DNA from 3 places in the Gordonia sp. SGD-V-85 genome. Region 3 is predicted to be linked to each of the others. Evidence: riboswitches for the same ligand, from Rfam matches in the RefSeq annotation. Region 3 holds a riboswitch; each other region holds the start of a gene.
What was found. Region 3 has a riboswitch for thiamine pyrophosphate ahead of AS181_RS20440 (TenA family protein). Riboswitches for the same ligand answer to the same signal wherever they lie in the genome.
Positions count from the first base shown of each region.

Region 1: another riboswitch for thiamine pyrophosphate. It lies ahead of thiO (glycine oxidase ThiO); the one in region 3 lies ahead of AS181_RS20440 (TenA family protein).
Region 2: another riboswitch for thiamine pyrophosphate. It lies ahead of thiC (phosphomethylpyrimidine synthase ThiC); the one in region 3 lies ahead of AS181_RS20440 (TenA family protein).

Region 1 covers NZ_LNQO01000001.1:21,329-31,376, forward strand. The annotation lists gene AS181_RS00080 (serine/threonine-protein kinase) at 1-766, opposite strand, end outside; gene AS181_RS00085 (glutamate ABC transporter substrate-binding protein) at 772-1,770, opposite strand; gene AS181_RS00090 (hypothetical protein) at 1,767-3,218, opposite strand; gene AS181_RS00095 (NUDIX hydrolase) at 3,568-4,050, shown strand; gene AS181_RS00100 (hypothetical protein) at 4,055-4,438, opposite strand; gene thiE (thiamine phosphate synthase) at 4,754-5,464, opposite strand; TPP riboswitch at 5,512-5,623, shown strand; gene thiO (glycine oxidase ThiO) at 5,619-6,683, shown strand; gene thiS (sulfur carrier protein ThiS) at 6,680-6,892, shown strand; gene AS181_RS00120 (thiazole synthase) at 6,951-7,739, shown strand; gene AS181_RS00125 (ABC transporter ATP-binding protein) at 7,811-8,794, shown strand; gene AS181_RS00130 (ABC transporter permease) at 8,791-9,537, shown strand; gene AS181_RS00135 (LuxR C-terminal-related transcriptional regulator) at 9,665-10,048, shown strand, end outside.
Region 2 covers NZ_LNQO01000006.1:263,412-273,459, reverse strand. The annotation lists gene AS181_RS09750 (LLM class flavin-dependent oxidoreductase) at 1-794, opposite strand, end outside; gene AS181_RS09745 (SHOCT domain-containing protein) at 984-1,373, shown strand; gene thiD (bifunctional hydroxymethylpyrimidine kinase/phosphomethylpyrimidine kinase) at 1,462-2,382, opposite strand; gene thiC (phosphomethylpyrimidine synthase ThiC) at 2,382-4,070, opposite strand; TPP riboswitch at 4,062-4,176, opposite strand; gene AS181_RS09730 (GNAT family N-acetyltransferase) at 4,387-4,734, shown strand; gene AS181_RS09725 ((2,3-dihydroxybenzoyl)adenylate synthase) at 4,901-6,571, opposite strand; gene AS181_RS09720 (salicylate synthase) at 6,729-8,069, shown strand; gene AS181_RS09715 (acyl carrier protein) at 8,116-8,364, shown strand; gene AS181_RS09710 (acyl-CoA dehydrogenase family protein) at 8,382-9,563, shown strand; gene AS181_RS09705 (wax ester/triacylglycerol synthase domain-containing protein) at 9,605-10,048, shown strand, end outside.
Region 3 covers NZ_LNQO01000022.1:57,674-67,721, reverse strand. The annotation lists gene AS181_RS20470 (polyprenyl synthetase family protein) at 1-595, shown strand, start outside; gene htpX (zinc metalloprotease HtpX) at 629-1,486, opposite strand; gene AS181_RS20460 (YajQ family cyclic di-GMP-binding protein) at 1,652-2,143, opposite strand; gene AS181_RS20455 (ABC transporter ATP-binding protein) at 2,195-3,022, opposite strand; gene AS181_RS20450 (ABC transporter permease) at 3,015-3,809, opposite strand; gene AS181_RS20445 (ABC transporter substrate-binding protein) at 3,784-4,809, opposite strand; gene AS181_RS20440 (TenA family protein) at 4,806-5,516, opposite strand; TPP riboswitch at 5,504-5,598, opposite strand; tRNA gene AS181_RS20435 (tRNA-Tyr) at 5,754-5,834, shown strand; tRNA gene AS181_RS20430 (tRNA-Thr) at 5,952-6,024, shown strand; tRNA gene AS181_RS20425 (tRNA-Met) at 6,046-6,119, shown strand; gene rpmG (50S ribosomal protein L33) at 6,213-6,380, shown strand; gene AS181_RS20415 (fused (3R)-hydroxyacyl-ACP dehydratase subunits HadA/HadB) at 6,475-7,572, shown strand; tRNA gene AS181_RS20410 (tRNA-Trp) at 7,819-7,891, shown strand; gene secE (preprotein translocase subunit SecE) at 7,931-8,404, shown strand; gene nusG (transcription termination/antitermination protein NusG) at 8,475-9,344, shown strand; gene rplK (50S ribosomal protein L11) at 9,549-9,983, shown strand.

The sequences.
Region 1 (10,048 bases), on a different contig from region 3:
GGTCGCTCACGTTGCGGTCGATGGCCAGGTAGATCCAGCCGAGGCCGCCGTGGGCGATGGCGCCGGCGATCTCGTACTGGTCGGCGACCAATGTTCCGGGAGCCAGTCCCGGGACGAAGGAATACCGGGCGCCGCAGTTGCCACAGTCGCCGGTCGGGGGACCGGCGCCCTCGCCCTCGGCTCGACCGACGGGTTTGCCGCAGCGCCAGCAGAACCGCTTGCTGTCGGCGATCACCGGGTCGTCGATGACGGCGTCCTCGGGTTCGATGTCGGTGATCTTCGGCATCTCGACCAGGCCGCTGCCGAGCCGCCGCTCGTGCACCGGAGGCCGACGCCGCGGAACCAGACGCCGGCCGAGCGGACCCGAGTCGGGTTCCGGAAGGGGCACGGCCGGAGGTTGCCGTTCGACGCGGTCGGTCCGGTCGTCGGGGTCGACCCCCACGGTGAACACCGGTGCGACGGCCTGGGTTCCGACATCCGGGTCGGTGCGTCGGCCGGGCCGGGGGTCGGTGGTGTCGTCCATGTCGTCGGGGCCCTCGGTCAGCGCCGCCAGGTCGGCCCGCTGGGTGCCGACGTCGACCACCTTCGCGGTCGTCTCCGCGTCCTCACCACCGGGACGGCCACCGCCCGGGCCGGGACCGTCGAGGCCGGTGTCGTCGTCGCCGAGCAGGGCGTCGAGCGAGACCCGCTGGGTGCCGAGGTCGTCGCTCCGGTCGCCGTGGGTGACGTCGTCTGTGTCGTGATCGTTTCGGGCCGCGTCGTCCATGGGGATCAGTCCCGGTAGTACGGCTGGGGAGCGCCGTACCCACTGTCGAGGATGGACAGCCACCGGTCCCGGATCTCCTGCCAGCGGCCGGTCACCCGGATGCGCTCGAGCACGCCGTTGACGAACCGGATCATGTCGTCCTGGCCCTTGGGAATCCCGACGCCGTAGAACTCCTCGCCGAGGCTGGGGCCGACGACCCGCAACCACGGATCCTGCGCGGCGAGACCGGCGAGGATCGCGTCGTCGGTGGTCGCCGCGTCGATCTGACCCTGCTGCATCAGTACCAGACAATCGGCCCAGGTCGTCGTGCTGACGATCTTGGCTCGGGGCTGGATGGCCTGGATACGACCGATCGAGGTGGTCCCGCGCGCGGCGCAGACCCGCTTGTCGGCGAGCTGCGCCGGACCGGTCACGTTCGAGTTCCGGAACGACAGGATGCGCTGGGACGCGACGTAATAAGGAGCCGAGAAACTGATGTCGCGCAACCGGTCGCAGGTGATGCTCATCGTCTTGATCACCAGATCGACCGTCATGTCCCGCAGGGCGTCGATCCGCTGCGCCGAGCTCAGCACCTGGAACTCGACGCGGCGGTCGTCGCCGAAGATGGCGCCGGCGATCTCGTGCGCGATGTCGACGTCGAAGCCCTGGATGTCGCCGGTGATCGGATCGCGGAAGCTGAACAGGTTGGACCCGATGTCGAGCCCGACGATGAGCCGGCCCCGCTCGAGGATGCCGGCCATCGTCGAATTGATCGGCATCTGAGCAGGCGGCGGCATCTGGGCGGGCGGCCGCAGGGTCAGGGTCGCGTTGCAGGCCTCGGAACTCGGCGGCGGTTCGACGGGCACGTCGAACTGGACGCCGGGCAGCATCGGTTGCCCGGCGGTCGCCGTCGGTGGGGGTGAGTCGGGTGCGGGGAAACGCACGCAGCCGGTGGCGACGAGGCCGGTGAGCGCGAGCAGGACCACGACGGTCAGCAGGCGGCGAGGCGAGGGGACGGTCGTCATCGGTACTCCCGGATGCGCGGGATGAGACCGCCCACGACCGCGACGCCGGCGAAGACGGTGAGCAGCAGGATGCCGGTGCCGGTGAACCCGAGGACCCGTTGCGCGGTGTTGATGTCGTCCCGGAAGGAGTTCCGGGCAGTCGTGATCGCATCGACCAGCGCGGTGTCCACCGCGGTGTAGGCGCGGGCCGAACTGTCCGGTCCGTCGCCGACGGTGTGCAGGCGCGCGAGACCGAAGTTGCCGGTCTGGATGTAGCGGCGGACCGCGGCGTCGGTGCGGCGCCACTCGGTCAGCGCCGCCGTGACCGTGTCCAGTTGTTCGCCGGTGACCGCGCTGTCGCCGTCTTCGGTGCCCTCGCGGACGTCGTCGACGATGTTGCCGATCTCGCTGGTCGCCGCGGAGAAGCTGCGCTCGAGACCGCCCTGATCACCGCGGCGGATGAGCGAGAGCGTCTCGGCCGACCGCGCCTGCTGGGTGAGGATCCGGGCGGCGGTCAGGTCGCGGAGCGGGTCGGCGCCCTCGGTGCGGGCATCGCTGGTGGCGGCCACCGACATCAGACCGGAGGCGAGCAACCACAGGGTCCCGACGCTGAGGGCGAAGATGGCCGCCACGATGCCGATGTTGAACCGCCGCCGGGTCCGCCGCGCCAGGTAGCGCGACGTCAGGACAAGCGCGGCGAGCAGGAACAGGAGCGGCGCATACACGGTCCAGGGTGGACGGGTGAGCGTCTGCTGGGGGTCGGCGATGGCCATCGATCGCCGTTCGTAGAGGCGCTGGGCGGCCGGGAGGATCTGGTCCTGCATCATCGACGACGCCTGGCCGAGATACGCCGATCCCACCGGGTTGCCGAGCCGGTTGTTCGTCCGCGCCGTCTCGATGAGTCCGCTGTAGACCGGGATCGAGGTGGACAGGGTCTCGAGATCGGCGCTGACCGCCTGCTCGGCCCGGTCCGACACCATGCCGGAACCGGGTTCGCTGGAGGTACCGGTGGCCAGGATCAGCGACGACGACGCCGTCGCCAGCGCGTCGGAGTAGCGCTGCCGCAGATCGGGGGTCTCCAGTCCGCCGGAGATGAAGGCCGCGTTCGCCGACGCATCGGCGATCGACAGCGAGCTGTAGAGAACCTGCGCGGCCTCGGCGAGCGGTTCGGTCCGATCGATGAGGCGCTGCAGGGTCTGGGTGCGATCCTCCAGGACCGTCGATGCGTACAGGCCGGTGCTCAGACAGCCGAGCGCCAGGATTCCGCAGATGATGATCAGCTTGCCCGGGGTCGTGACCGCGAAGTGGCGCAGGGTCTGGAACGGGGACTGGGCGCGTTCCCGGGCGGTGGCGACGAGTTCGCGTCGGTCGGCCAGCACCTGTCGGATCGGGGGTGAGGCCTGCGCCGGACGGATCGTGCGACCGCCACGCGTCAGCGCCGTCCGCACGGAGGACGCGTCGCCGGTCACCTACCTGATCCCTTCTCAAACGCTGGATCGTCTCCGGTGCGGTCCTACGGTCACCGGTTCCCCGTTCCGGATTCGCGTGACCGGGCGATCAACGTCAGGGGTTGTGTCATCTGGGTCATCGTTCACCGGGTCGTGCGTGTTTCACCCTATGTCATCGTGCCGGGTTCCTCCCGAGTCGACCAGCGCCGCGCCGCCGACCTCGGCGGTTCGCGCGTGCCAGGTGCTCGTCGATGGCACCTCGTGGTTCCGAGCCGCGATGAGAGGGCTTCGGAGTCTCCCTGGCAGGTGTTGCGCATCTCACTTACGGTGGAGGCACCCGGTCGGGGCGACCGGGTTGCGAGGAGGCGTGGTGCGCGGCGACGGCGACGGCTGGGTGATCGATCCCGACGGTTCTCGATACTGGGGTATCCACGGCGCGGCAGGTCTGCTGCTGCGGGCGCCGCTGCCGGACGGATCGACCGGGGTGCTCCTCCAACACCGCGCCGCGTGGTCGCACCAGGGCGGCACGTGGGCGCTACCCGGCGGGGCCCGCGACTCGCATGAGGGTGCCATCGACACCGCGATCCGCGAGGCCGAGGAAGAAGCCGGGATCACCGCCGACGACCTGCGCGTCGTCGCCGCGGTCGTCACCCTCGAGGCGCCCGGCGGATGGACCTACACGACGGTCATCGCCGAGACGGACTCGCCGGTCCGCACGGTCGCCAACTTCGAATCCACGGAACTGCGATGGGTCGACGAGAAGCGCGTCGATCAACTCCCGCTGCACCCCGCGTTCGGACTTGCGTGGCCCGTCCTCCGCGAGCGGATCGCGATGTTGGATCCCCAGAGCTGAGCCCTCACACCCCGGCGCGGTCGGACTCGAGCAGTCGGTTCGCCCCGGCGACCAGCGCGTGGACGTTCGCCTCGTCGCTGCTCGCGCCCTCACCGACGGCCCAGGCCTGCCGGCCGTCGTGCTCGCAGAGCAGGAACGTCGTGACCAGGCCGTCGACGACCCGCTGGTGCAGCCGGACGATCTGAACCGGGGCGCCGACGTCGTAGAGGATCGAGGTCATTGCCCCGACGGGGCCGGCGGCGACGGCGCTGCGGGACATGATGCGGTCGGCGATCGCGAGCGTCGCGCGGCACTCGACCAGGTCGCCCGAGCACGGGACGGCGGAGAATGAGCCCAGCCGGATCGTGCCGCCACGGGAGTACTCGTCGGTGAATTCCTGCCAGGTCATCCCGGCGGCCTCCTCGTGCATCCCGGGGGGAAGCGGGCGGCCGAAACGTGCGGCGAAGTGGTCGCCGCCGTGCCGGTCGTCGCGCTCGGTCCACGAACAGGATCGACGAGGTAGATGAAGAGGGTGCATCTCGAAAACCGATTTCGGTCGAAGAACGGATGACCGACTGGAGAGCGCAACCGACCCGCAGCGGGGGGTCGGTCAGATTCAGACCCCGCTGCGGCGGGTTACGAGAACGCTCGTGATGCACAACATGATCGGTCCACCATAGACCCGCGACACCGACCGGGCAAACGTGTTTCCGCCAGGGAACCGCTAGAGCATCGCGGCGAGGTCGCCGGCTGCGGCGGCCGGGTCGTCGGCCGCGGTGATGGCCCGTACGACGACGATGCGCCGCGCCCCGAGCGCGGTGACCTCCCCGACGCGGCCGGCGTCGACCCCGCCGATGGCGAACCACGGCTTGGCTGATTGTGTTGCGGCCGTTGAGGACACGAGGTCGAGGCCGGCGGCGGCGCGGCCCGGTTTGGTGGGGGTGGTCCAGCACGGACCGACGCAGAAGTAGTCGACGTCGTCGTCGGCGATCGCGGCGGCGGCCTGCGCGGGGTCGTGGGTCGAGGCGCCGATGACGACGTCCGGTCCGACGATCCGGCGGGCCGCCGACGGCGACAGGTCGCCCTGTCCGACGTGCAGGACATCGGCCCCGGAGAGCGCCGCGATGTCGGCGCGGTCGTTGACCGCCAGCAGGGCACCGTGCGCGTCGGCGACCGTCCGCATGCCCGCGAGGATCTCGAGTTCCTCGCCCGCCTCCAGGGTCCCGAATTCGCGCTCGCCCGGCGAGTTCTTGTCGCGCAGCTGCACGATGTCGACGCCGCCCGCGAGCGCTGCGTCGACGAAGTCGAGCAGGTCACCGCGTTCGCGCCGGGCGTCGGTGCACAGGTACAGGCGGGCCGTGGAGAGCCGCCGGCGACGGTCCGTCGCGGAGCCGGGGTCCGTCGACGCGGAGCTGGTGCGGTTCGGGGTCGTCACGCCGACCAGGCTAACCGGACCCCCGACGCCCCGGCGTAGGGTGGATCGCACGAACACACGGGAGTCCGGATCGGCCGGGCTGAGAGTGCGGACAGATTCCGCTGACCGTCGAACCTGATCCGGGTCATTCCGGCGAAGGAAGGTGATTCCCAGCGTGGATTCCCCACCGCAGCGCCCTGCCCACCGCGCCCTGACGGTCGTCGGGGGCGGTGTCATCGGGCTGACCTGTGCGCTCACCGCGGCCGACGCCGGATGGCGGGTTCGCGTCCTCGACGCCGGCACCGACGAGCGCGCGTCCTGGGTCGCCGGCGGCATGCTCGGTTCACTCGGCGAGGGTCATCCCGGCGAGGACGCGTCCCTGGCCCTCTCGGTCGAATCGGTCCGGCTGTGGCCGGCGCTCGTGAAGCGGCTCGACGACCCGGGTGTCGTCACCGCCACCGACTCGCTGTTCGTCGCGGCCTCGGCCACCGACATCGAATACCTGCGGCATCTCGCCGATTTCGTCTGGGCCGGGCAGCCCGCCACCGATGCCGCGCTGCAGCCGGTGACCGGCCGCGACATCCGGACCCTGGAACCGTCGCTGAGCTCTCGACTGGTCGGTGGCTACCGCGCGATCGGCGAGTGGTCCGTCGACAACCGGCGGCTGCTCGAGGCGTTGCGCGCCGCCACGACGTCGGCGGGTGCCGAGTTGGTCTCCGCGCGTGTCGAATCCCTGGCCGATCTCAACGAGCTCGGTTCCGACACCCAGATCCTGCTCGCCGCCGGACTCGGCACCGCGGCCCTCTGGCCGGACGTGGACCTGCATGCGGCGAAGGGGGAGATCCTCCGTCTGCGCCGCACGCGCTGGTCGGTGCCGCCGCCCGGTCACGTCGTCCGGGCACGCCTCCACGGGCGGGCCGTGTACCTGGTGCCGCGCGAGGACGGAGTCGTCGTCGGCGCCACCCAGTACGAGGCCGAGGGGACGGCCGACCGCGCGCCGCAGGCCGGCGGGGTCGCGGATCTGCTCGCCGACGCGATCGAGGTCTTCCCCGGGCTGCGGACCTACGAACTGACCGAAGCAGGGGCGGGTCTGCGGCCGTGCACCGCGGACGGATTGCCGATCGTCACCCGTGTGGACACACGAACGGTCGTGGCGACCGGGCACGGGCGCAACGGGATCGTCCTCGCCCCGGGCACCGCCGCCCGCGTGCTGTCGATTCTGGAAGGAGCAGAGGAATGAGTATCACCGCCAGCATCACCGTCAACGGCAAGAGCGTCGACGTCGGCGCCGACACGTCGGTGCGCGACGTCGTCACCGGGCTGGGGTTGCCGGACCGGGGGATAGCGGTCGCGGTGGACGGCGCGGTCGTCCCGCGCGGCCGCTGGGACCGGCACACCATGACCGACGGTGCCGTCGTCGAGATCGTCACGGCGGTGCAGGGTGGCTGAGCTCGCCGATCTGAAGCCCGACGCCTCGCGGACCGAGCAGAAGTCCGGCGACGAGACGATCCCGGATGCGGACCATCTGCGCATCGCCGGTCGCGACTTCTCGTCGCGACTCATCACCGGCACCGGCGGCGCGTCGAATCTCGCGACCCTGGAACGCGCGCTGGTCGCGTCGGGGACCGAGCTGACCACCGTCGCGGTTCGGCGCGTCGACGCGGCCTCGGGCACCGGGGTCTTCGATCTGCTGCGCCGGCTCGACATCGCCGTCCTGCCCAACACCGCGGGCTGTCACACCACCGCCGAGGCCGTCCTGACCGCCCAGCTGGCGCGCGAGGCGTTCGAGACCGACTGGGTGAAGCTCGAGGTGGTCGCGGACGAACGCACCCTGATGCCCGACGCCATCGAACTCGTCGACGCCGCGGCCGCACTGGTGGCCGATGGTTTCGTCGTGCTGGCCTACACCAACGACGATCCGGTCCTGGCCGCGCGCCTCGCCGATCTCGGGGTGGCGGCGGTGATGCCCCTCGGATCGCCCATCGGGACCGGACTCGGAATCCTCAACCCGCACAACATCGAGATGATCGTCGACGACTGCCGCACCCGCTTCGACGACCCGCTGCCGGTCATTCTCGACGCGGGCATCGGGACGGCGAGCGACGCGGCCCTGGCGATGGAACTCGGTTGCGACGGCGTGCTTCTGGCCACGGCGGTCACCCGGGCGGAGAACCCCGAACTGATGGCGACGGCGATGCGGCACGCGGTGGCCGGGGGCCGACTGGCCGCGCGCGCCGGCCGGATCCCCAAGCGCTTCTGGGCGCACGCGTCCTCGCCCGGGCGCGACCGGGACTGACGCGCGATCCCGCGACCGGCCATCCGAACGACGGACCGGGCCGCTCCGGGTTCGGCGGCTATGGTCGAGGCGTGTTGCAGGTAGCGAATCTGACGAAGGACTTCGGCGGTCAACGCGCGGTCGACGACCTCACCTTCGAGGTGGGGCCGGGACGGGTCACCGGTTTCCTGGGGCCCAACGGTGCGGGTAAGTCGACGACCATGCGGATGATGCTCGGACTCGACCGCCCGACGTCGGGCACGGCGACGATCAACGGGCAGCGCTACCGGGACCTCGAGCATCCGCTGCGGCAGGTCGGTGCGCTGCTCGACGCCCGGTGGGTGCACCCCAATCGCAGTGCGCGGTCACACCTGCGGTGGCTCGCGGCGAGCAACCGGATCCCGGCCGCCCGCGTCGACGAGGTGCTCGAGACGGTCGGGCTCACCTCGGTGGCCAAGAAGCGCGCCGGCGGCTTCTCGCTCGGTATGTCGCAGCGGCTCGGGCTGGCGGGTGCCCTGATCGGCGACCCGCACACACTGCTGTTCGACGAGCCGGTCAACGGCCTCGACCCGGAGGGCATCGTGTGGATCCGCGGGTTCATGCGCAAGCTCGCCGCGGAGGGGCGAACGGTACTCGTGTCGAGCCATCTGCTCACCGAGATGTCGCTCACCGCAGACCATCTCGTCGTCATCGGGCGGGGCCGGCTGATCGCCGACTGTTCGGTGGCGGAGTTCACCGGGCGGGCCCGGCAGTCGGTGCGGGTGCGCGGCCCGCGGCTCGAACAGTTGCACGCCGCGCTCGCGTCGGCGGGGCTGAATCCCGCGCCGGGTGACCCGGATGCCCACGGGCGCCCGGTGATGCGCGTGCCGGACACCACGACCGATCGGGTCGGCGACCTCGCCGCCGCCGCGGGCATCACCCTGCACGAACTCGCCGCCGAGTCGGCGTCACTGGAAGAGGTCTTCATGTCGATGACGGCGCACGCCGTCGACTACACCGCCGTCGACAACCGCGCCGTCCACGACCCCGACGCCCACAACCGGGCCGTCGGGAACCACGGGGGAGTGAACCGGTGATCGCCGCGATCAACGCCGAACGGATCAAACTCGCCAGCACCCGGTCGCCGTACTGGTGCCTCGGCGTCGTCGTGGTGCTGGGCCTGGGCTTCGCGGTGCTGCTCGGCGCCATCGCCGGCGGTTCCTACGGCAGTCCCGGCGAGACCGACACCCTGACCGACGACTTCCTGCTCGGCGTCAACCAGTTCGGGGTCGCGGTGCTCGCGATCATGGCGATCCTGGGCGTCACCACCGAATATCGCTTCGGCACGATCCGACCGACGTTCGCGGCGATCCCGCGTCGGCCACAGGTCCTCCTCGCGAAAGCGGTCGTGTTCGGCGGACTCTCGTTCGCGGTGGTGGCCATCGTGTCCGTCGTCGCGGTCGTGGCGGCGCAGGTGCTCGCCGGCGTCGGAGTCTCGCTGACCGGACCCGAGACCGTCCGGCATCTCTGGGGGACGCCGGTTTTCGCGATGCTGTGCGCGCTGATCGGCCTCGCGGTGGGCGCGCTGGTGCGGCATTCGGCGGGTGCGGTGGCGATCGTGCTCGTCTGGATGCTGGCCCTCGAGCGCATCGTGTCGGTGCTGCCGCGCGTGGGTGAGCACATCGTGTCGGTCCTGCCGTTCCTGAACGGGTGGAACTTCCTCGCCGGCGGGAGCGACACCTTCCACTGGAACGCCTACGGTTCGTTGGCCTACTTCGCGGGCTTCACGATCGTGTTGCTGGCGGCGGCAGTGGCCGTGACCAATGCCCGGGATGCGTAGTTCGCGGATTTTCTTCCGCCGATGTCAAATCCGGGATTAGCCGTGTGTCGACAGGGCCATCCGGTCGGACCACATTGGTGCTTCCGGGCGGCCCATTGTAGGGCCCAGCAGACTAAAATTCGCGGTTATGTCCACGAATTGGCCGCTCGTCGAGCGCGATCGGGAGTTCCGCACGATCCAGGCGGCTCTCAGGGGTGAGACGACCGGCTGTGGGGTGGTCCTGACCGGTGACTCCGGCGTGGGCAAGACGACCCTCGCCCGGCACGTCACCGCCGAGTTGCCGACCGGGGTGCGCTGGGTGGCGGGCACCGAGTCCGCGCGCTCCATCCCGCTCGGTGTGTTCGCGCATCTCGTCGGTCCGGCGACGTCGAGCGATCCGGTCACCTACCTTGCGGCGGCCCGTGAATCGCTCCTCGCCGACGGCGATGTCGTGATCGGGGTCGACGACGCCCACCTGCTCGATGAACTGTCGGCGACGCTGCTGCATCAGCTCGCGATCGACCGTGCGGTG
Region 2 (10,048 bases), on a different contig from region 3:
ACGTACTCGCGGTAGTGCGGCCATAGGGCGTCGCGTGCCTGCGCGTCGGTGTCGGCGACATGGCCCGGTGAGTGCACGCCGACGGGCATCAGCGGCTTGTCCATCTCACGGAGGGCACGGTGATACAGATCGACGTACGGCGTGAAGCGCAACGGGTCGCCGCCGATGATGGCGAGCATGAGTGGCAGGCCGTACGACGCGGCACGTACCACCGACTCCGGGCTGCCGCCGACCGCGATCCACGTCGGCAGGGGCGGGTTCTCGAGTTCGGGATAGACCGCCTGGGACTGCAGCGGACTGCGTGTGGAACCCGACCATGAGACCGGTCGGCCGGTGCGCAGTTCGGCGAACAGGGCCAGCTTGTCGCTGAAGAGTTCCTCGTAGTCGGAGAGGTCGAAACCGAACAGCGGAAACGACTCGGTGAACGATCCGCGCCCGAGGATCACCTCGGCGCGACCCGACGACAACGCATCGACTGTCGAGAACCGCTGGAACACGCGGATCGGATCGTCGGAACTCAGGACGGTGACGGCCGAACCGAGACGCATCCGGGTGGTGCGCGCCGCGATCGCGCCGAGTACGACCTCGGGTGCCGACACCGCGTAGTCGTCGCGGTGATGCTCACCGACACCGAGGAAGTCGACGCCGACCGTGTCGGCGAGGATGGCCTGCTCGAGCAGATCGCGCAGGGTCTGCGACCCGGAGCGCAATGTGCCGTCGGGTTCGGCGGTGATGTCCCCGAACGTGTCGAGACCGAGCTCGATCTTCTCGATACCTACCGGGTGAGATTCCATGTCGCCCTTCGCGAGAGTCAGAGTCGATCGATCCCGGTTCTCGGCTGCCGATCGATACCGCAGTCTCAGGATTTCACGAACTTCTTCAATGTTCGTTGCGCTGACCACCGTAGAGCTGTGACATGCTCAGAGGGAATTCACGGTTCCGGTGCGCCGGGCAGGCTTGCTTCTAGACAAAGGAGACTTCTTATGTGGGATTCGTTCTGGGACTTCATCTGGTACACGATCGTCATCTTCGCGTTCGTGGCCTATCTGATCGTCCTGTGGCACATCATCAGCGACCTGTTCCGCGACAAGGCGGCTTCGGGGTGGGCGAAGGCGGCGTGGGTGGTCTTCCTGATCATCTTCCCGTACATCACCGCCATCGTGTACCTGCTCGCGAAGGGCAAGGGGATGGCCGAGCGTCAGCGTGAGGCGTACAGCGAGGCCAAGCAGGCGTCCGACGAGTACATCCGGTCCGTCGCAGGCACCTCACCGACCCAGCAGATCGCCGACGCGAAGAACCTGCTCGACTCGGGCGCGATCACCCCTCAGGAGTTCGAGCACTTGAAGAGCAAGGCCCTCAGCGGAACCGCCTGACGGTCCCTCGACACAGACAACGCTCCCCTATGGCGCCGGTCGCCGTCGGGGAGCGTTGTCTGTTCTCCGGTTCGGGACCGGCGTCGCGTCAGTCCGCCGACCCGACGCCCACACGCCACAGCGGATTGACCGGACCGTGGCCGGCGCCCAGTGGATACGCGGCCGCCAGGCAGCGGGTCACCCAGTCCTTGCCGAAACCGACCGCCGCGGGAACGTCGTGCCCGTGGGCCAGCGCGCACGCGATCGCGGCGGCGAGGGTGTCGCCGGCGCCGTGGTCGTGCGGGGTGTCGATGCGTTCGTGGCTGAGCTCGATGAACTGGTCGCCGTCGTAGAGCAGATCGGGGGAGTGGTCCGAGGTTCGCAGGTGCCCGCCTTTCACCAGCGCCCAGCGCGGCCCGAGATCGAGCAGTGCCCTGGCCGCGTCGCGCTGCGACGCGGCATCGGTGACCGCGATGCCGGTGATGAGCCGGACCTCGTCCAGGTTCGGTGTCACCACCGTCGCGAGGGGAAACAGGCTGTGCCGCAGGGTGTCGAGTGCCGAGTCGGCGAGCAGCTGGTTGCCGTGCATCGACGCGCACACCGGATCGACCACCAGCGGAACGGATGTGTCCCGGCCGATTCCACTCGTGCGGCACTGCTCGACGATGGCCTCGATGATGGGCGCCGACGCGAGCATCCCGGTCTTCGCCGCGGCCACACCGATGTCACCGGACACGGAGTCGATCTGCGCCGCCACGGTCTGCGGTGAGATCTCCTCGAACCCGCTCACGCCCACCGAGTTCTGGACCGTCACCGCGGTCACCGCGACACACCCGTGCACCCCGAGCAGGGCGAAGGTGCGCATGTCTGCCTGTATTCCCGCGCCCCCGCCGGAGTCCGAACCCGCGATCGTCAGGACCCGTACCGGGGCCGTTCCGGGCGGTGACAGCGGGAGTCCCGTGTAGGCCTGTTCGTCGACCGTGCGCTGATTCGCGTCGACTGTGCGTCGTCGTGCGTCGTCTGTGCGCATCAGGCGCCGCCGGTCGTCTGGAGCGGGAGGTACACGCGGTTACCGGCCTCGGCGAACTCGGCCGACTTCGCGGCCATGCCCTCGGCGATAGTCCGGTCGATGTCGTCCGCGGTGACGAGACCGTGCTCCTCGGCGTAGGCGCGGACGTCCGCCGAGATCCGCATCGAGCAGAACTTGGGTCCGCACATCGAGCAGAAGTGGGCGGTCTTCGCGGGCTCGGCGGGCAGCGTCTCGTCGTGGTATGCGCGCGCGGTGTCGGGGTCGAGGGCGAGATTGAACTGGTCGGTCCAGCGGAACTCGAAGCGCGCCTTGCTCAGTGCGTCGTCGCGTTCCTGTGCCCGCGGGTGGCCTTTGGCCAGGTCGGCCGAGTGCGCCGCGATCTTATACGTGATCACGCCGACCTTGACGTCGTCGCGGTCCGGAAGTCCTAGATGCTCTTTCGGAGTCACGTAGCACAGCATCGCGGTGCCGGCCTGAGCGATCATCGCCGCGCCGATGGCCGAGGTGATGTGGTCGTAGGCCGGCGCGATGTCGGTGGCGAGCGGACCCAGGGTGTAGAAGGGGGCCTCCTCGCACAACTCCTCCTCCAGGCGCACGTTCTCGGCGATCTTGTGCATCGGGACGTGCCCGGGGCCTTCGATCATGACCTGCACACCATGCGATTTGGCGATCGCGGTCAGCTCGCCGAGAGTGCGGAGTTCGGCGAACTGGGCCTCGTCGTTCGCGTCGGCGATCGATCCGGGGCGCAAGCCGTCGCCGAGGGAGAACGTGATGTCGTAGCGGCGGAAGATCTTGCACAACTCGTCGAAGTGCGTGTACAGGAATGACTCCCGGTGGTGCGCGAGACACCAGGCCGCCATGATCGAACCGCCGCGCGAGACGATGCCCGTCACCCGCTTCGCGGTCAGCGGAACGTAGCGCAGCAGGACACCGGCATGCACGGTCATGTAGTCGACACCCTGCTCGGCCTGCTCGATCACGGTGTCGCGATACAGTTCCCAGGTCAGCGAGGCGGGATCGCCGTTGACCTTCTCCAGCGCCTGGTAGATCGGAACCGTCCCCACGGGGACCGGCGAGTTGCGCATGATCCACTCGCGGGTGGTGTGGATGTCGGCGCCGGTCGAGAGATCCATGATCGTGTCGGCGCCCCAGCGGGTGGCCCACACCATCTTCTCGACCTCGTCGGAGATCGAGCTGCGCACCGCCGAATTACCGATGTTCGCATTGACTTTGACCGCGAAGTTCTTGCCTATGATCATCGGTTCGGACTCCGGATGCCGGTGGTTCGCCGGGATGACCGCTCGCCCGATCGCCACCTCCGACCGGACCAGTTCGGGGTCGATGCCCTCTCGGGCGGCGATGAACCGCATCTCTTCGGTGATGATCCCGGCCCGCGCCCAAGCTAGCTGGGTGCTCGCGCCGTCGACCGGTTCCGGGCGGCGCCAGTTGTCGCGGGTGGGGGCGAGGCCCTTCTCGACGTCGATGCGCGCCGTCGGATCGGTGTACGGACCCGAGGTGTCGTAGACGTCGAGGTGTTCGCCGTTGGTGAGGTGGATACGACGCTGCGGGACGCGCAGGTCGCCGACCGTGAGGTAGTGCTTGGTGCTGCCCTCGATCGGACCGAGGGTCAGGAACCCTGAGTCGGCGGGTGCGCTGCCGTCGCGAGTCGCGGATACACGTGTGCCCATGGCTTGTCTCCCTACGCCGGCATTACCCGGACAGGTTCGAGCGGTCGGCGACCGCCCGTCGCCATCTCAGCCCTCGGTCATCGTGAGAGCCCCCGCGGTGTAGTTGTCGTGCGTCCGCCACCCTACAGCGCGGAGTTCGTTCGGGTCGTAGGGGTGCGCGCGACCGTCTCGATGTGCGACGACCGGACGATCGGGGTCATCAGTTACGGTTCCGTAAGGTACCGTGTGACCCGGATCACAAGCGGGGCCTATGCCGAGGTTCGGACGGCACATGTCAGTGGTCCGATGTCCACGATCAAGAGGTGAGGAGGGTCGGGTGCTACGCAAGCATCGTCAGCGACCACCACAGTCGGCGAAGTCGATCCTGCAGCAGATCTCGCAGGTGGTGCACAATCCCGACCGCGACCGGTTCGAGCTGTGGGTCGCCGGCGACCTGGTCGGCGTGCTCGGCTATTCGACCGAGACGGTCGACGGTCAGACCACCATCACCGTCCTACACACCGTGCTCTACGACGAGTACACCGGACATGGTCTCGCCACCCGACTCACCCGCACCGTCGTGCACTTCACCCGCGAGCAGGGCGCCCGCCTGCGGCCCGTGTGCACCTTCACCAAGCACTATCTCGACGGCCATCCCGGGATCGTGACCCTCGCGCCGGTGTGATCCGAAGGTAAGCCTCGGCGGCTCCGGAACATTCCTCGCCGGACCCTTCGAGGCTCGTCGCTATCGCTCCTCGCACCTCAGGGAGCAGGGGTTATGCGCTTCCTTGGGATTATGGTGCGGTGGTCGCGCTCCTCGCGCCGGTGTGAGGAGCGGGCTCCGACTCGGCTCAGCCTGCCGACGGCTCCGACAGCAGTGTCTCGCGGAGCACCTTTTTGTCGATCTTGCCTACTGCGGTGACCGGGAGCGTGCGCACGACGCGGACCACGTCGGGCAGTTTGAAGGAGGCGAGTCCGCGGTCGGCGAGGAAGGTGCGGATCGCGGCCAGCTCGAGTGGTCGGGCCGGGGGGTGTTCGTGCGAGAGCACGACTGCCGCACAGATCTTCTCACCGAGCGCGTCGTCGGGCAGCCCGACCACCGCGACCTGCCGGACCGAATCGTGGGCGAGGAGGTTCTCCTCGACGTCGTGGGCGGCGACGTTCTCCCCGGCGCGCACGATGGTGTCCTTGATGCGGCCGGTCACGGCCAGGTGCCCCGACGGCAGCCGGGTGACCTTGTCCCCGGACCGGTAGAAGCCGTCCGGCGTGAAGGACTTCTCGTTGTGCGCCGTGGCGCGGTAGTAACCGCGGATCGTGTAGGGCCCCCGCACCAGCAGTTCACCTTCTTCCCCGTCGGGGACATCGGCTCCGCCCTCGTCGACGACCCGCACCTCGTCGAGCTCCGACATCGGTGCCCCTTGCACTTGGTGCACCAAGTCACGCGGGTCGTCGGTCCGGGTGTAGCAGATCAGCCCCTCGGCCATGCCGAAGACCTGCTGGACGACGGGGCCGAGGGCCGCGTCGAGGGCGACGGCGTCGGACTGTGCCAGCTTGGCGCCGCCCACCTGCAGCAGGCGCAGGGAGCTGATGTCCGCCGGCTCCCACTCGGTCGCCGCGCACCAGAGTTGCGCGAGCGCGGGGACGAGCGCGGTCACCGTGACGCGGTGCCGCTCGATGAGGTCGAAAGTGTTGTCCGGACTGGGGTTGTCGGCTAAGACGACGTGGCCGCCCGCACCGAAGACGCCCAGGATTCCCGGGCAGCACAGCGGAAAGTTGTGCGCGGCCGGCAGGGCGACGAGGTAGGTGTCGTCGGCGGTGAGGCCGGCGACGTCCGCGGACAGCCGGGCGTTGAGGTCGTAGTCGTCGTGCGTGCGCGCGATGAGTTTCGGCAGTCCGGTGGTGCCCCCCGACACGAGGAACAGGGCGGGTAGCCCGGCGTCGGGGGCAGCCGGGAGCTCGACCGAGGCGGGGTCGGCGTCGGGGAGCGGTGTGAATCGACCAGGTTCGCCGGAGATGAAGACCTGCGCGACGTCGGGCACCCGTGACTGCAGCTCGGTCGCGAGCTCGCGATAGTCGAACCCCCGGCGGCCGTCCTCACCGATGTAGGCGACCGCGCCGGCACCGGCTGCGAGATGGGCGATCTCGGTGATCCGGTGCGCGGGCAGCGTCATCACCGGAACGACACCCGCGCGTAGGAGGCCGTACAGGGTGACCGCGAAGTCGAGGGAGTTGTTCAGCTGCAACACGACCCGTTGCGTCGGCCGCAGTCCGGCCGCGACGAAACCGGCGGCACGACGGAGGGTGGCGTCGCGGAACTCGGCATAGGTGAGCGTGCGCGGCCCGTCGGTGGAGGCGTCGGTCAGCGCAGGGGAGTCGGGAGTTCGCTCGGCGGCCAGATCGAGGCCGGCGAACAACGGGCGGTCGAGGAAGACGCCGGCGTCGCGGTACTTCTGTGCCTGTGCGTCGGTGTGGGGAGCGAAACCGTCGAGCAGATCGGTCGCGGGGTCGAGATGCGTCGGCATGAGTTCATTCAAACACAGGCAGGATAGGGTAACCTTACCGGTCGATGCAGGGCGGGAGGCCGGCTGTCGACCCGCGGGGGATTGTTTGATTAGGCTGCCCTAAGATTCCCTATGATCATCGGTGCTCGAGTGCATCACGACCGGAGGAACGAAGGACATGTCGCTGACAACCGAATCGCACGCCGCGCAGTTCGTCGACCTGCTCGCGCCGGCCTCGCCGCTGAGCGAGTCCGATGCCGCGCGGATCACGGCGGCCTGGGCCGGCTCCGGCGAATTCGGCGACCATGTCGTCTACGAGCGCGACCGGCGCTGGACCTTCGCGGCGGGTGTCCGCGCCCGCGTGGTGATCACACGCAGTGAGGTCATCGTCGACGATCAGGGCGACCGCACGACGACGCCCTGGCGCGGCGACCCCGCCGACGCGCTCGCCGCCGCGACCGCGTCGCTGTCGATTTCCGACTGGCGCGTCTACGGCTGGGTCGGTTTCGACTTCTGCGCCCCGTATCACGGCATCCTCGAGCGCGTTCCCGAGGACACGGTGCTGGCGCACCTCATCGTTCCCGAGTTCGAGGCGACTGTCGATGCCGACGGGGTCGACACCGGGTCGCTCGACGCCGAGCGTGCCGGTCGTCTCCTCGAGATCGCCTCGCGAGCAACCGTTCCCGGCGAGTCGCGGCCGGTGGACGTGCAGTCCGACCCGGACGACTACCGCGGCCGTGTGGCCACCGCTGTCGCCGAGATCGAAGCCGGGCGGTACCAGAAGGTGATCCTCTCGCGTGCCGTCGACATCCCGTTCGACGTCGACATCCCTGCCACCTACGCCCGCGGCCGCGCCGACAACAACCCCGCCCGGAGCTACCTGCTCTCGCTCGGTGACCTGCAGGCGGCCGGGTTCAGTCCCGAACTCGTCGTCGCGGTGCACGACGACCGGACCGTGGTCACCGAACCACTGGCCGGCACAAGGGCTTTCGGGATCTCCGCGGAGCAGGACGCGGCGGCCCGCGCCGACCTGCTCTCGGATGCCAAGGAGATCGCCGAGCACGCCATGTCGGTGCGCGCGTGCTTCGACGAGATCTCCTCGATCGCCGCTGCGGACACCACGGCCGTGAGTGAGTTCATGGAGGTTCGTGAGCGCGGGAGCGTCCAGCATCTGGCCTCGACCGTGCGCGGGACCCTCGCCGATCACGAAACGCCTTGGCGTGCAATCGAGGTGGTGTTCCCGTCGATCACCGCGTCGGGCATCCCCAAGACCCCGGCCGTGGAGGCGATCGACCGTCTCGAGCCCCGACGCCGCGGCCTGTATTCCGGCGCGATCCTCACCGCCTCGTCGACGGGCGAGCTCGAGGCGACCCTGGCCCTGCGCACCATCTTCTCGTCCGGGCAAGGCGCATGGCTGCGTGCCGGTGCCGGGATCGTCGCGCAGTCCACGCCGGAGCGCGAGTTCACCGAGACCTGCGAGAAGCTGGCCAGCGTCGCCCCGTACGTGGTCCCGCGCTGACCGACCGATACTTTCGACCGAACATCACCACCCCAGGAGCCACCACATGTCCGACCACATCACCGAAGCCCTGCGCGGCATCCTCGAAGAGGACCTCGACCTCGCGCTCGGCGACATCAGCCGCGACTCGAAGCTGATCGACGACCTCGGGCTGGACTCGGTGGCGTTCGCCATCGGCGTGGTGGCGATCGAAGAGCGTCTCGGCGTGAAGCTGTCGGAACGGGAGCTCTTCGAGTCCAAGACCGTCGGCGACCTCGAGGACCTCATCCGGTCGAAGGCCGGCACCCCGGCCTGAGAGGACCCGGACCCGACATGACTGTGGAGACCCCAGTGCAGACGTACGCCGAACTGCTCGACGCCGCGTTCGACGAGCAGGTGACGGCCTGGACGGCGCAGGCCGAGCGGGATCATCGATTCCCGCGGCCCCTGCTCGAACACCTCGGTGCCGAGGGCGTCTTCGTCCGCAAGTGGGAGGACCGCAAGGTCACCGACCTCCACGACCATTTCGCCCTCGGCGCACATCTCGGCGCGCTGGGCTCCGCGGCCATCGGAGTGGGTGTGAGCCTGCACGATTCGGCCATCGCAATCCTCCGCCGCTTCGGCCGCAACGACTATCTCAGAGACCTGGCCCAGCGCGCCCTGACCGCCGAGACCGTGCTGTGTATCGGGGCCTCTGAGGAGCAGGGCGGGTCGGATCTACAGAACTCCGAGACCCGGATCCTGCCGGAGAACGGCGGGTTCCGCGTCGTCGGGCACAAGAAGTTCGTGTCTCTCTCGCCGATCGCGGACCACGTGTTCGTGGTCTGCCGTGGCGTCGACGACGGTCCTGACGTGGGCGGCAACGTGGCGTTGGCCGCCGTCCCGATCGAGTCGGTGACGGTGGGGAAGCCGTATGCGAAACTCGGCGCCGGGCCCCTCGACACCGCGCCGGTGACCATCGACGCCTGGATTCCCGACGAGGCGCTGATCGCCCGGCCGGGGACGGGCCTGGCGATCATCAGCTGGGGACTGGCGCACGAGCGGTACTCGGTGGCCGCCCAGATCGCCGCCGCGTGCGACGTGATGATCGGCGTGACACTCGCCCGGATGGTGGAGCGTACCCAGTTCGGCAAGAAGCTCTACGACCATCAGGCGCTCCGGCTGCGCGTCGCCGATCTGCAGGCCAGGGTCGACGTCCTGCGCTATTCGCTGGCCGGTGTCGCCGCGGAGGGCAAGATCAACCTGCGCACCGCCGCGGCGCTGAAGGCCACCGCCGCCAACCTCGGGGAAGAGGTCGCGTCGGAGTGCCTGCACATCTTCGGCGGTATCGGTTACCTCGAGACCGGATCCCCCATCGGTCGCTGGTGGCGGGACATGAAACTGGCCCGCGTCGGCGGCGGCACCGACGAGGTGCTGTGGGAACTGGTCGCGGCGGCGATGAAACCCGACACCGAGCGTTATAAGGCCATGTTCGTCGACTCCGAACTCCACGGCACCGGCTCGCCGGTGTCCTGAAGCGCTCGAGCCATCGTCCCTCTCACCCAGGCGGTCATCCCATGAACAGCCCAGCCAGCCAGGCGCCGGCCGACGCGCGTGTCACCGAACTCGCGCCGCCCGACCACACCTACCTGCACATGGACAAAGACAGCGCGCCCATGCACTGGTCGATGATCCTGCAGCTCGAGAGCAACGGGGCGTTGCTCGGCCTCGACGAGGTGCGGACGCGGGTCCGGGAGCGGGCCGGGCTGTTCGAGATCTTCCGGCTGGGTATCCGCAACGGCCGCTGGCGCAAGCCCGAAATGGTGCTCGCCGACGACAGCTGGGATGCCGGCGAGCACGTGACCGAGTTCGGGTTCACCGATCGCGCCCATCTCCAGCGACGGGTGACGAAACTGCTCGAGTCGCCGCTGCCGCGTCCGCGCCCGTTCTGGGACATCACCCTGTTCACGCCGTCGGCGGGTGCCGAAGGCGTCGGACAGTGGGTCCTGCTCCGGGTGCAC
Region 3 (10,048 bases):
GCGCATCATCGCCGAGACGTTCGCCGAACTCGTCACCGGCCAGATGCGGGAGACGGTCGGGGTCAAACCCGGCGCCGACCCCATCGAGCACTACCTGCAGGTCGTCTGGGAGAAGACCGGCTCGCTGATCGCCGCCGCCGCCCGCTTCGGCGCGATGGCCTCCGGGGCCGAGCCCGACGACATCGAGCGGCTCTCCCGCATCGGCGACATCGTCGGAGTCGCCTTCCAGGTGTCCGACGACATCATCGACATCAGCTCGGTGTCGGTGGAGTCGGGCAAGACCCCGGGTACCGACCTTCGCGAAGGCGTCCACACGCTGCCGGTCCTCTACGCGCTCATGGGCGACGACGCGACGTCGGCGCGGTTACGCGAACTCCTGGTGGCCGCCGACGGCGCCGCCCGGCCGCTCACCGACGACGCCGAGGTCGCCGAGGCGATCGAACTGCTCGGTTCGTCGGCGGGTATGACCGCCGCCCGGGCGAAGTTGCAGGAGTTCGCCGACGAGGCGCACGCGATGCTGGCCGAACTCCCCGAGTCGCCGGCCCACCGTGCCCTGGCGTCGCTCGTGGACTACACGATCGAACGCGTGGGCTGAGGGGTCGACCGGCAGGATCTCTGCTCAGCCGGCTCAGCGACCGTCGCGGGCCATCTCCTGCAGGCGGCGGATGCGTTCCGCGGTCGGCGGGTGGGTGGCGAACATCTTGGCCATCCGGTCGGTCGCGCGGAACGGACTCTCGATCATCATGTGCGACTGGGCCGCGATGTCGGGCTGCGGCGGCAGCGGCGCGGCCTGCACCCCGCCGGAGATCTTCGCCAGCGCCGATGCGAGTGCGAGCGGATCCCCGGTGAGTTCGGCCCCGGACTGGTCGGCCTGGAACTCGCGTGAGCGGGAGACGGCCAGCTTCACCAGGGTGGCCGCGATCGGTCCCAGCAACGCGATGAGCAGCATCGCCAGCGGGTTCGGCGCGTTGTCCCGCCCGCCGAACGCGCCCATGAACATCGCGAAGTTGGCCAGGCCGCTGATCACCGCCGCCATCGCGCCGGCGATCGAGCTGATGAGGATGTCGCGGTTGTACACGTGGGACAGCTCGTGGCCCAGCACGGCGCGCAGCTCGCGCTCGTCGAGCAGGTGCAGGATGCCGGTGGTGCAACACACCGCGGCGTTCTTCGGGTTGCGGCCGGTCGCAAACGCGTTGGGCGACTCGGTGGGGGAGATGTAGAGGGCGGGCATCGGCTGGTGTGCCGTGGTCGCCAGCTCACGCACGATCCGGTACATGACCGGTGCCTGCAGTTCGGTGACCGGTTGCGCGTGCATCGCCTTCAGCGACATCTTGGCGCTGTTGAAGTAGACGTAGGCGTTCATGCCGACGGCGACGATCACCGATCCCCACAGGATCAGCGGGCTCTGGAACAGAGCGCCGATGCCGACGATGATCGCCGACATCAGACCCAGCAGAGCCGCCGTCTTCAATCCGTTGAAATGCATCGGGTCCTCGTCTGTCCGGCGCCGCGGGTCTCGGGCTCCGCGGGCGGCCCGGGCGAACCCGATGCCGGCCGCGGAGTGCAGGCGCCTCATCCGGTCAAACGACGCAACGCCCGTCTGGGTTTCCGACGGTCGGGGTTCGGTGCGCCGACCCACCGACCGGGCGCGTCAGCGGTAGTTGACGAACTGCAGGGCGATACCGAAGTCCTCGCCCTTGAGCAGCGAGATGACGGCCTGCAGGTCGTCGCGCTTCTTGCTCGACACGCGCAGCTCGTCGCCCTGGATCTGCGCCTTGACGCCCTTCGGCCCCTCGTCGCGGATCTTCTTGGAGATCTTCTTGGCGTGCTCGGAGTCGATGCCCTGCACCAGCGAGCCGGTGATCTTGAATGTCTTGCCGGAGCCGACGACCTCGCCGGCGTCGAAGGCTTTCAGCGAGATGTCGCGTCGGATCAGCTTCTCCTTGAACACCTCGAGGCCCGCCTGCGCGCGCTCCTCGGCGTCCGAGGTGATCACGATGTTCTCCTCGCCGGACCACTCGATGCCGGTGTTGGTGCCGCGGAAGTCGTACCGTTGCGACAACTCCTTGGCAGCCTGGTTCAGGGCGTTGTCGACCTCTTGCCGGTCGACCTTGCTCACCACGTCGAAGGATGAATCAGCCATGTCCGACAGGGTATGTCATGGCGATCAGCGGAAGTGGGCGGCCGCGCGGGTCTACCGGGGCGTTCGACGCTGTGCCTGCTCGGCGAGGGCACGACGCGACTCGTCATGGAGTACCTCGAGTAGTTCTCGCTCGAGGGCGACGAACTCGGGCGCGGTGAGCCCCGCCGGATCGCGCGGGCGCGGGAGGTCGACGCGCACCTCGTGGACCACGGTGGCCGGGCGGGCGGACAGCACGATCACGCGGTCGGAGAGGTGGACGGCCTCGCGGACGTCGTGGGTGATCATCAGCACGGTCCACCGGTAGCGCTGCCACACCGACTGCAACCACGTCTGCATCTCGGTCCGGGTGAGTGAGTCGAGGGCGCCGAATGGCTCGTCGAGCAGCACCAGGTCGCGATTCTGGACGACGGTGCGCAGCAGTGCGGCGCGCTGTCGCATCCCGCCGGACAGCTGGAACGGGCGGGCGTCTTCGAATCCGGCGAGTCCGAAGGCGGGGAAGAGGTCCGCGGCCCGGCGTCGGGCCTCCTTCGTCGGCACGCCCTGCACCTGGAGGCCGAGGATGGTGTTGTCCAACACGGTGCGCCACGGGAACAGCAGGTCCTTCTGCGGCATGTACGCGCAGTGTCCGGCGACGGCGGGTTCGGAGCCGACGGACGCGCTGCCGGAATCGGGGACGTCGAGTCCGGCCAGCAGGCCGAAGACGGTGCTCTTGCCACATCCGCTGGGCCCGATGACGGAGACGAACTCGCCGGGCTCGGCGGTGAACGACACCCCGTCGAGGACCTCCCGGCGAGGTTGTCCGCGTCCGGGTCGGGGATAGGACTTGGTGAGCCGGTCGACGATCAGCCGGTGGTCTGGGACGAGCCGGTGGTCAGTCATGGTGGTTCCGGTCCTCGGCGCGAGCCCAGGGCGCGACGATCCGCTCGACGGCGAAGGTGAGCAGGTACAGCGTGACGCTCAGGAGCGCGGTCACCAGCACGGCCGCGAGCACCAGGTCCGTGCGGAACGAGTTCTTCTGCAGGCTCATGTAGATGCCGAGCCCCTGGGTGGCGCCGACGTACTCGGCGAACACGGCGCCCACCACCGCATAGGTGATGCCGATCCGCAACGCGGTGAAGAACCTCGGTAGCGCGGACGGGAGCCGCACATAGCGGAAGACCTGGCGGCGGGTGGCCCCCATGCTGCGCATCAGCGCGCCGGCCTCGCGGTCGGTGGCGGCGAATCCCTCGATCAGGCCGATCGCCACCGGAAAGAACGTGACCAGGGCGATGACCAGCACCTTCGGGAGTAGGCCGAAGCCGAACCAGATGATCATCAGCGGTGCGATCGCGATGATCGGCAGGGTCTGGGAGGCGACGAACAACGGCACGAACGCCCGTCGCAGCGCCGGCGAGAAGTCGACGACGATGGCCAGCAGCCAGGCCAGGACCAACGAGACCGTGAACCCGATCAGGGTCACCTGCAGCGTCGCCGCGGCGTGCACCCCGATCTCCGCGCGGTGCGACCAACCCTGCGCGACGACGCGCGACGGCGACGGCAGCACCTGCGGCCGGATTCCGCTGACGTCGACGTAGACCTGCCAGACCGCCACCAGGACGACCACCGCGACGAGCGCGGGCGCGATGCGACGCAGGCCGGTGCTACCGAGGGGTGTCGAGGTAGTCATTGGTGAAGTACGTCGACCAGTCCGGCTCGGTCGTGAGCGGCGCCCCGTCCGGGCCGGTCAGCAGACCGCTGCGGTACAGGAACCCGGAGTTCCCGGCCCACTGTTCGAGCGTCTGCCGCCCGACCCGGCCGTCGGCGTCCTTCATGTACTGACCGGCGAGCATGCGCTGGCTCTCGAACACCAACTGCTCGTCGTTGAACGCACCGGGGTTGGCGGCGAGAAGGTCGCGGGCCGCCGCGTCCGGGTCGTCGGCCGCTGCCTGGTAACCGCGCTGCAGCGCCGTCACGAAGGCCGCCGCGCGGTCCGGGTTGTCCGCCAGCCAGTCCTCGTTGGCGTCGACGACGATCGCGTATGCCTCCGGGAAACCGAAGTCGGTGTAGTGGAAGTACCTCATCGGGGTTCCGCGATGCTCGGCCTCGATGCCCTCCCACGCGAGATAGGAGACGGTGAAGTCGGCCTGACCGGAGTAGACCGCCTCGTATGCCGAGGTCCCGAGGGTCACCGAGGTGAACTCGCCGGTGCCGCCGTCGTTTCGGATCACCTGCTCGAGGGTCTTCTCCTCGCCCGGGTCGCCGAAACCGGCGTATGTCTTCCCGTCGAGGTCCTTCGGGCTCGTGATGTCGCGGCGGTCGGCGCGGACACCGATGCCGGTGGCCCACTTCTGCAGCGGCGCGAACACGGAGATGGTGTGCGCGCCCGATGCCCGCGAGAAGGTCGACGAGTTGTGGGTGCTGATCCCGAACTCGGCGTTGCCCGCGTCCACGATGGTGTCCACGGCGGTGTTGTTGTACGGCAGGATCTCGACGTCGAGTCCGGCCTCCTCGAACCAGCCGCGCTGCTGCGCCACGAACAAGCCCGTGTGGTTGGTGTTCGGGGACCAGTCGAGCGCGAATCGGATGCTGCCGTCCGAACCGGCGCCCGAACCGCACGCGGTGATCGCCGACGACGCGACGACCGCGGCGGCGAGCACGGTGAGGAGGCGGCGCGCGCGGGCGCTCATGCGGCGGGCCACGGCTGCGGGTTCAGCGCGGTGTCCCAGAACAGGAGCTCGAACCGCGTGGCGACGGTGAACGCCGTCGCCATCGCGGCCCGTTCGCGCTCGCCGGCGTGCTCCGCAGCCGCGTCCACGAGTTCCCTTGCCCGCGAGGCGGATTCTTGGAATTCCGGGGCGTCGTAGGTGGTCACCCACTGCGCGTAGGGGTGGTTCGGGTCGGCGGCGAGCACCTGGGCGGCACTCGCGGCCAGGGCCCGGCCGACTTCCGCGTAGATCCAGAAGCAGGGCAGGGCCGCGGCCGCGCCGACCGCATACGACTCGGTCGCGGCGACGGCCGTCAGGTAGGACACGTACCCCAGGCACGCCGGCGACGGCTCGGGTTCGCCCTCACGCGGAGGCAGCTGGCCGCCGTTGAGCAGGTCGCCGTGCAGCGCCGACTCGACGGTGGCCGCGGTGGCCGACGAGTTCGCCCAGAACCCCGCGGTCTGCGGGTCGGGGGACTTCGACGCCAGGATGGCGAGGGCCTTCGCGTACCCGGCGAGGTACAGCGAGTCCTGCTCCATGTAGGTGCGGAACACCTCGAGTGGCAGCGTCCCGTCGCCGAGCCGCCGCAGGAACTCGAGGTCGTCGATCGCCGTCCGCAACCCCTTCGTCTCCTCCCAGAGGTGGTCGGAGAATCGGCCGGAGACCGGCACGTGCGCATGCACAGACATGACATCCCTTCGTCAGCATTACCTGGACAGGTTCTCGGGTCTCATCTCAGCCCCGCGTCGCGGAGCACCCCGTGTCAGAACGCAGCCACAGTAGCAGGAGTGGGGGTCGCGGTGGGACGCCTGTGCCAAGACCATGTCCCGGCCTGTTGACCAGCCGGTTTGCGCGTTGATGCGGTGTTCGTTGTATTCTTCACGGCGTTGTTCGTACGGCCGTCACGGTGGCCGGAAGAGCGGCACGGCAGGTTGCCCGAGCGGCCAAAGGGAGCGGATTGTAAATCCGTCGCGCAAGCTACATAGGTTCGAATCCTATACCTGCCACGGCGTGGTCCATTCTCGCGAAACTGCTCTACAGACGGTCTCCGACCAGCGATTTGTCTAGCGCAGACGCGAGTGTGTAACCTCGTTAAGGCTCTCGGGCGCAACCGCCCGGGGCACGCCCCCTTAGCTCAGTCGGCAGAGCGTTTCCATGGTAAGGAAAAGGTCGACGGTTCGATTCCGTCAGGGGGCTCGCTGGACGAGAAGTCCGCGGGGCGGTGTAGCTCAGCTGGTTAGAGCGCACGACTCATAATCGTGAGGTCGAGGGATCGAGTCCCTCCACCGCTACACATCGGGTCCGACCGGAACCGAGCGCAAGGGTCGCAAGCCCTGAGGGAACTTCCGAACCCGACCACGTACCACCCGAAAGAAGGCAATCAAGTGGCCTCCTCAACAGATGTTCGCCCCAAGATCACCTTGGCCTGCGAGGTGTGCAAGCACCGTAACTACATCACGAAGAAGAACCGCCGCAACGATCCCGATCGCCTCGAGATCAAGAAGTTCTGCCCGAACTGCGGCAAGCATCAGGGGCACAAGGAATCGCGCTGACGCCGTCGTCGGCCGTTTCGAAGTACCACCAGCAACGGGCTGCCTCTCGATGAGGCAGCCCGTCTTGCTGTGTCGGCCGAAGGAGTAGAGCTCAATGTCACAGGTAAGCGGAGCCGAGATCCAGGATCGTCCGGACGAGGCGTCGAGCGGTGGTGCGAAGCCGACCCCCGACGAGATCGCCGCCCACACGCAGAGCCTCGTCGGCTTCCACTACACGGTCGACGACTATTACGAGATCGGCCGCGAGGAGATCCGTAAGCACGCGATGGCGGTGCAGGATGCGCACCCGACCCACTGGAGCGAGGAGGGCGCCCGGGCCTTCGGCCACGACCGCCTGATCGCCGCGCCCACCTACGTGTCGGTGCTCGGGATCATCGCCCAGCGCAAGCTCTTCGAAGACGTCGTCACCGGCTACGACATGTGGCAGATCATGCAGACCGACCAGCGGCTGGTCTACCACCAGCCGATGAAGGTCGGGGACCGCCTGATCTGCGACGTCTCGCTCGAGTCGTTCCGGCATGTGAGCAGTCCCGAGATGATCGACTTGATGGTCACCAAGAACGTCATCTGGAACCAGCACGACGAGCCGGTCATGACCACGTGGACCTCCCTGGCCGCGCGTCCCGGTATGGACGTCGACCCCGAACTCGAGGCGTCCCTCGACCACGTGATGATCAAGGTCGACGCCATCGGCGAATCCGGGCACACCGTCGAGCCGAAGGCGGGTCGCTACGACCTCCCCGATCCGACCCAGTCGCCGGGCGCCTTCGGTGCCGTCGACTTCGACACGCTCACGGTGGGTCAGGAACTCACGCCCAAGCGCTACCTGCTGACGCGCGGCAATCTCGCGAACTATGCGGGCGTGGCCGGCGACCCCAACCCGATCCACTTCTCCGACCACGTCGTGAACGCGGCCGGCATGGACGACGTCGTCGCGCACGGCATGCAGACGATGGGGCTCGGCGCAAGCTTCGTCTCCGAGTTCATCGGCGACCCGGCGGCCTTCTGCGAGTACAACGTGCGCTTCACCAGCCCGGTGTACGTCCCGGCCGACGACAGCGCGGCCGTCGACTTCACCGGCAAGGTGAAGTCGCTCGATCCCGCAACTCGTCGCGGGACCATCGCGATCACCGCCAAGCAGGGCGATCGCCGCATCTTCGGACGCGCGCAGGCCGTCATCCAGTTCAACTGATCGACCGGTCGCGAGCCGTTCCGGCGGCTCACGGACGGGTGGCGTGTACGGTCGTCGGGGGAGCGGAGGCGAGCCCGTTTTGGGTCCACCGCCCCGGTGATCTACACTGAAGTGTCTGATTGATTCAGGCTTGCGCGCTACCCATAGGGTGGCGCGTTGGTTTTGTCGGCGACGAAACGTCGACGGGCCGCGAGGCCGGATCGAGAAGGACGGCAACGCCGACCACTCCGGTGGCGGGCGTCGCAAAGGGGCGTAGCTCAATTGGCAGAGCAGCGGTCTCCAAAACCGCAGGTTGCAGGTTCAAGTCCTGTCGCCCCTGCCCTGGTGAAGGGCACACGCTGACGAGAGGACCGCGAAGTTGAGCAAGCGAGACCGGGCCGCCCGCGCCAAAGACGCCGCAGAGGGTTCTGCGGCCGATTCGGCCGCGGCTGAGCTCGACGGTCGCGACGAGGCCACCGACGCGGGTACGGACGACGAGACGTCGACCGGAACCGCGAAGGAGCTGCGTCCGTCCGGTAAGCGCTCGGCTCGCGGACGTCGCTCGGCGGCGGGTGCAACCGACGGTGACACCGACTCCGACACGGGGTCCGTCGCCGTCAAGGAACGCAAGACCAAGAAGAAGGCGTCTGCCGAGGAGAGCCGGAATCCGTTCGTACGGATCTGGGTCTTCCTGACGCAGGTCGTCGCCGAGCTGAAGAAGGTCATCTGGCCTACGCGGCGCGAGATGATCACCTACACGATCGTCGTGCTCGTGTTCGTCATCGTGATGACCGCGTTCATTGCCGGCCTCGACCTCGCCTTCGCCAAGGGCGTGCTCTGGTTGTTCGGCTGACCCACGCGGTGGGCTCGGCCGGCGACGAGGAACACGACCGCCAGATGAACCATAAGGAGCGTGGGCTGCAGTGAGCACCCCGGAGAACGAACTCGCCTCGACCGATTCCGTCGACGTGGCTGCTGCCGACGTCGACGCTGTCGACGCGGCCGTGACCGACGCGGTGGACACCGAGGGTGACGCGGTCGCCGACGACGCGGTCGTCGAGGGTGACGAGGCCCCCGCCGAGGACACCGTCTCCGAGGATGCCGACGAGGCCGCGGATGCCGCCGACGACGCACCGGCAGAAGAGGCCCCGGTGGAAGAGGCGGAGGTCGATCCGGTCGAGGAACTGCGCAAGCAGCTCCGCCGCGCGCCCGGCGACTGGTACGTGATCCACAGCTACGCCGGTTACGAGAACAAGGTCAAGGCCAACCTCGAGACCCGCGTGCAGAACCTCGACGTCGGCGACTACATCTTCCAGGTCGAGGTGCCGACCGAAGAGGTCACCGAGATCAAGAACGGCCAGCCCAAGAAGGTCAACCGCAAGGTGCTGCCGGGCTACATCCTCGTCCGCATGGAGCTCAACGACGAGTCGTGGGGCGCCGTGCGCAACACGCCGGGTGTCACCGGCTTCGTCGGGATGACCAGCAAGCCGTCGCCGCTCTCGCTCAACGAGGTGCTGCAGTTCCTGATGCCGCGGACCGAGGCCAAGAAGCCCGCCGCGTCGCGCGGTGCCGCTGCCGAGGGCGTCGAGGCCGCAGCGGCCGCCGCGTCGAACGTCATCGAGGTCGACTTCGAGGTCGGCGAGTCGGTCACCGTCATGGACGGCCCGTTCGCCACGCTGCCCGCGTCGATCAGCGAGGTCAACGCCGAGCAGCGCAAGGTCAAGGTCCTCGTGTCGATCTTCGGTCGCGAGACGCCGGTCGAGCTCGGGTTCAACCAGGTCGAGAAGATCTGAACCCACGGGGGCTCCGCCCCCGTGAACCCCCGGCAAGTGCGTCGAGGGCAGAGGCTCTCACGTCGCGAATGTGACGTAGACCCAGCGAACTGAACACAGGAACTCGCGGGGCTTTCGCCCCCGTGACCCCGAACGAGTTCGGGGTACAGACTTCCACGTCTCCAGCGGGCGTGGATTCGCAAGGAAACAAGCAAGGAACAGAAGATGCCTCCCAAGAAGAAGAAGCTCGCCGGGATCATCAAGCTCCAGATCTCGGCAGGCCAGGCCAACCCGGCCCCGCCCGTGGGTCCGGCGCTCGGTCAGCACGGCGTGAACATCATGGAGTTCTGCAAGGCGTACAACGCGGCGACCGAGTCGCAGCGCGGCAACGTCATCCCGGTCGAGATCTTCGTGTACGAAGATCGCTCCTTCGACTTCAAGTTGAAGACCCCGCCGGCTGCGAAGCTCCTGCTGAAGGCCGCCGGCCTGCAGAAGGGCTCCGGCGAGCCCCACACCAACAAGGTCGGCAAGGTGAGCATGGACCAGGTCCGTGAGATCGCCAAGACCAAGGCCGAAGACCTGAACGCCAATGACATCGACCAGGCCGCGAAGATCATCGCCGGTACTGCTCGGTCCATGGGCATCACCGTCGAAGGCTGACAGACCTCATCATCACCGTGGGAGGGCCGGCTCGGCCCGCACCACACACCCCGCCGACTGACGGC